2 regions of the Actinoplanes sp. NBC_00393 genome follow, and region 1 is predicted to be linked to the other one. Evidence: riboswitches for the same ligand, from Rfam matches in the RefSeq annotation. Region 1 holds a riboswitch; the other holds the start of a gene.
The links. Region 1 has a riboswitch for glycine ahead of OHA21_RS21345 (L-serine ammonia-lyase). Riboswitches for the same ligand answer to the same signal wherever they lie in the genome.
Positions count from the first base shown of each region.

Region 1 (2,454 bases):
CCGGGTCGCAGGTCAGGCCCAGGTTGTGTTCCATGCCGATCTCGGCGGCGTTCTCTACCTGCTCGGGTGTGCCGCCCAGCACCTCGGCCAGGCCGGCGGCGGCCATCGCGCACGCCGAACCCACCTCGCCCTGGCAGCCGACCTCGGCGCCGGAGATGGAGGCGTTCTCCTTGAACAGCAGGCCGATCGCGCCGGCCGTCAGCAGGAACCGCACCACGCCGTCCGCCGACGCGCCGGGCACGAAGTCCAGGTAGTAGCGCAGCACGGCCGGGATGATGCCGGCGGCGCCGTTGGTGGGCGCGGTGACCACCCGGCCGCCGGCCGCGTTCTCCTCATTGACGGCCATGGCGTACGCGGTGAGCCACTCCATCGCATGCTCAGCGCCGGGACCGCCCGCCCGTAGTTGACGTGCCGTCGCCGCCGCCCGCCGCCGGACGCGCAGACCTCCCGGCAGGATGCCCTCGGCGTCGAGTCCCCGGTCGATGCAGTCGTTCATCACCGACCAGAGGTGCTGCAGGCCGGCCTGCACCGCGGACTCCGGGCGCCACGCCGTCTCGTTGACCAGCATCAGCCGGGAGATCGACAGACCGGTGGCCCGGGTCGTCGCCAGCAGGTCGGCGCCCGACGAGAACGGATAGGGCAGGCAGATGTCGTCCGCGCGTACCCCGCCGGTCTTCTCATCGACCACGAAGCCGCCGCCGACCGAGAAGTAGGTCTTGCGCAGAAGCTCGGCGCCGTCGGCGCCGAGCGCCGTGAAGGTCATCCCGTTGGGATGCTCGGGCAGTGACCGCCGCCGGTGCAGCACGAGGTCCGCCTCGAACGGAAGGGGTGCCGATTCGAGAGAAGTGTCGACCGTCTCCGGCTCCTCGCCGGCCAGGCCCAGCAGCACCGCCCGCGGGGTGCCGTGACCGTGACCGGTCGCCCCGAGCGAACCGAACAGCTCGGCGCGCACGGTCGCGACCGGCAGGCCGGCGAGTTGCTGCGTGAAGAGGCGGGCGGCGCGCATCGGGCCGACGGTGTGTGAGCTGGACGGCCCGATGCCGATCGAGAACAGGTCGAAGACGGAGACGGCCATGCGGAGGCTCCCTGCTAGCTGGGGTGGGCCTCCCTCGCTCTGTCATGGGGCCTGAGAGCTTCGCCGCCGGCGGCGGCTTGCACCTTGGGCGCGGCGACGGCGGACCGTCCCCGGCTTTCCAGAGTCGCCTGCCCGCAGCGGTACGTTGGCCTGAGAGATTCTGAGGGAGAAGTTGCTCCTTCGGCGCCCTGTCACCAGGGGCTCTCCCGCAGCGGATGAGCGGCGAAATATGCGGTTGTCGCTGGTGAAGCTATCCAGGCCAGGATAGCCGCGTCAACCGGTGTAAAGCTTGTCGAGCAGGTGAGCATTGCGTTGCTCGACGATGCGCCGGCGCAGTTTCAGCGACGGGGTGAGGTCGCCGTTCTCGACGCTCAGGTTGCGTTCCAGGATGGTGAACCGTTTGACTGTCTCCCAGCGGCCGAGGGCGGAGTTGAGCTCGGTGACGTAGCCGTCGACGGCGGCCTGCACCTGCGGTGAGCGCACCAGGTCGGCGTGGGTCTCGCCGGTGACCCCGTTGGCGGTCGCCCAGGTGCGCACAGCGACCGGGTCGAGGTCGATCAGCGCGGTGACGTAGTTGCGGCCGTCGCCGTAGACCACCATCTGCGCGGAGAGCGGGCAGATCGCGGCGAACCGGGTCTCGATCGCCTGCGGCGCGACGTACTTGCCGCCGGAGGTCTTGAACAGGTCCTTCTTCCGGTCGGTGATCTTCAGCGAGCCGCGGGCGGTGATCTCGCCGATGTCGCCGGTGGCCAGCCACTCGCCGAGCGGATCGAAGCCGTGGTAACCGTCCATCAGCCCGGGACCCTTGATCAGGATCTCGCCGTCCTCGGCGATCCGGACCTCGGTGCCGGGCAGTGGCAGGCCGACGGTGCCGTACTCCAGGTGGTCCGGGCGGTTGACGAAGGCGCCGGCCGAGGTCTCGGTCAGCCCGTACCCCTCCAGGATGGGCAGGCCGAGAGCGTCGAAGAACTCGCAGATGTCCGCCGACAGCGCGGCCGAACCGGACAGGAAGAAGCGCAGCCGCCCGCCGAACCGCGCGCGTACCTTGCTCAGCACCAGCCTGTCGGCGATCTTGTGTTGCAGCGCGAGCCCGGCGGGCACCGGATCGCCGTTGCGGCGGGTCCGGGCGGCCTTGCGGCCGACACCGACGGCCCAGTCGAAGAGCCGGGCCTTCACCCCGCCGTCCTTGTGCGCGGCGGCGAGCACGCCGGCATGCACCTTTTCGAAGATCCGGGGTACGGCGGGCATGACGACCGGTTTGACCACGGGCAGGTTCGTGATGATCCGGGTCACGTCGCCGTCGATCACCGTAGGGTGGCCGATCGCGATCTGGGCGGCGCCCAGCGCCTTGCCGAACACGTGCGCGAGCGGCAGCCACA
Region 1 is NZ_CP107942.1:4,531,372-4,533,825, forward strand. Features, by position in the region: gene OHA21_RS21345 (L-serine ammonia-lyase) at 1-1,075, opposite strand, end outside; glycine riboswitch at 1,113-1,199, opposite strand; glycine riboswitch at 1,204-1,294, opposite strand; gene OHA21_RS21350 (AMP-dependent synthetase/ligase) at 1,349-2,454, opposite strand, start outside.

Region 2 (2,454 bases), 1.5 Mb from region 1:
TGGTGAGGGTGTCGAGTTCGCGCTGCAGCGGGGAGCGGGTCCGTTCGACCTTGGTCAGCATGGTCGCGATCCGGCCCATCTCGGTGTCCATGCCGGTCGCGACGACCAGCATGGTGGCCGTGCCGCGGGTCACCGAGGTGTTCTGGAACAGCATGTTGGTGCGCTCCGCGAGCGGCACCTCGCCGGGCGGCAGCTCCTTGCTGTCCTTGGCGACCGGGGCGCTCTCGCCGGTCAGCGCCGCCTCCTGGGCCTCGCAGGTGGCCGAGCGCAGGATCCGCCCGTCAGCGGGCACCAGATCACCGGCCTCCAGGTGCACGATGTCGCCGGGCACCAGGTCGACGGCCGGCACCTGGACCAGGTCGCCGCCGCGGATCACCCGGGCCTCCGGGACCTGCATCTTGGCCAGCGCGTCGACGCTGGCCCGTGCGGTCAGCTCCTGCCGGGCGCCGAGCACCACGTTGAGCAGCACGAGCAGCGCCACGATCAGGGCGGTGGACCATTCGGCGATCAGCAGGCTGACCACGACCACGGCGATCAGCATGATGTTCATCGGGTCGCGCAACTGTTTGGCGGCGACGGTCAGCGCGGAGGGCGGTTTCTCGGCGGCGATGGCGTTCGGCCCGTACCGGGACAGCCTGGCCGCCGCCTCGGTGAGCGACAGGCCCTGGGTGGCGTCGGTGTCCAGGGCCGCGGTCTGCGGCCGTTCGACGGTGGGGTTGGTCATGGCGTACCCCCGGGGGTCAGGTGCCGGCCGGTACACCGTCGCGCCGCAACCCCGCGGATCCATCACCCGGTGGGGATGAATTCACCGGCGGGACGGGCGTTGGTCACAACTGCGGTGCGCCCGGCGACCGGCGCCGGATCCGCTGGTAGGTTGAGTGCTGCCGGCTACACCCGCGCGGGAGAGACCACCGAAAAGGTGGCGCCGAAGGGGCAAATCCTCCCCGGAACCTCTCAGGCAAAAGGACCGCGAGGGCAGGCAACTCTGGAGTGCCTGCTGGGTATGACAGAGGGGGAGGGTTGCGTGTCGACCTTCTCGAGCCCTGGAGTCGCCCATGACCTCGCCGTTCGTTCCCCGTCACATCGGTCCGGACCCGGACGAGCAGACCCACATGCTCAAGGCGATCGGGTACAACTCGGTCGGCGAGCTGATGGACGCCGCGATCCCCGAGGTGATCCGCTGGCACGGTGACCTGGACCTGCCGGCCGGGATCTCCGAGGAGGAGGCGATCGCCGAGCTGCGCGCGATCGCCGGGCGCAACACCGTCGCCACCTCGATGATCGGGCTGGGCTACTACGGCACCCACACGCCCGCGGTGATCAAGCGGAACGTGCTGGAGAACCCGGCGTGGTACACGGCGTACACCCCGTACCAGCCGGAGATCAGCCAGGGCCGGCTCGAGGCGCTGCTGAACTTCCAGACCGTGGTCACCGACCTGACCGGGCTGACCACGGCGAACGCCTCGATGCTGGACGAGGCCACCGCGGTGGCCGAGGCCATGACCCTCGCGCGGCGGGCCTCCAAGGTCAAGAGCAATGTGTACGCGGTGGACGCCGACACGTTCCCGCAGACCCTGGCCGTCCTGCGGACCCGCGCCGAACCGCTCGGCATCGAGGTGCGCCTGGTCGACGTCGAGACCGGCGAGCTGCCGGCCGAGTTCTTCGGCCTGCACCTGCAGTACCCGGGCGCGTCCGGCGCGGTCCGCGACCACGCCGCGCTCGTCGAGGCCGCCCACGCCAAGGGCGCCCTGGTCACGGTCGCCGCCGACCTGCTTGCGCTGACCCTGCTGCGGGCGCCGGGCGAGATCGGCGTGGACATCGCCGCGGGAACGACGCAGCGGTTCGGCGTACCCCTCGGTTTCGGTGGCCCGCACGCCGGCTACCTGGCCGTGCGTGCCGGCCTGGAGCGGTCGCTGCCCGGGCGCCTGGTCGGTGTCTCGAAGGACGCCGACGGCGCCCCGGCCTACCGGCTCGCGCTGCAGACCCGCGAGCAGCACATCCGCCGGGAGAAGGCGACCAGCAACATCTGTACCGCCCAGGTGCTCCTGGCCGTGATGGCCAGCATGTATGCGGTCTACCACGGCCCGGCCGGGCTGAGGGCGATCGCGCAGCGCACCCACGAGCACGCCCTCGCGCTCGCCGGTGGCCTGAGCGCGGCCGGCGTCGAGGTGGCGCACACCGCGTTCTTCGACACGGTGACCGCGGTCGTGCCGGGCCGGGCCGCCGACGTCGTGGCCGCCGCCGCCAGTGCCGGCATCGACCTGCGGCTCGTCGACGCCGACCGGGTGTCGGTGTCCTGCGACGAGACCACCACCGCCGCGCACGTGGCGAGCGTGCTGCAGGCGTTCGGCGCGGCCCCGGCCACGCCCGCCGCGTCCGCCGTCAAGGCCCTGGCACGCACCTCGGAGTACCTGGCCCACCCGGTGTTCAACACCCACCACTCCGAGACGAACA
Region 2 is NZ_CP107942.1:3,052,510-3,054,963, reverse strand. Features, by position in the region: gene OHA21_RS14305 (cation-translocating P-type ATPase) at 1-724, opposite strand, end outside; glycine riboswitch at 890-980, shown strand; gene gcvP (aminomethyl-transferring glycine dehydrogenase) at 1,056-2,454, shown strand, end outside.
Region 2: linked by a shared signal. The riboswitch ahead of gcvP (aminomethyl-transferring glycine dehydrogenase) and the one ahead of OHA21_RS21345 (L-serine ammonia-lyase) in region 1 are both predicted to bind glycine.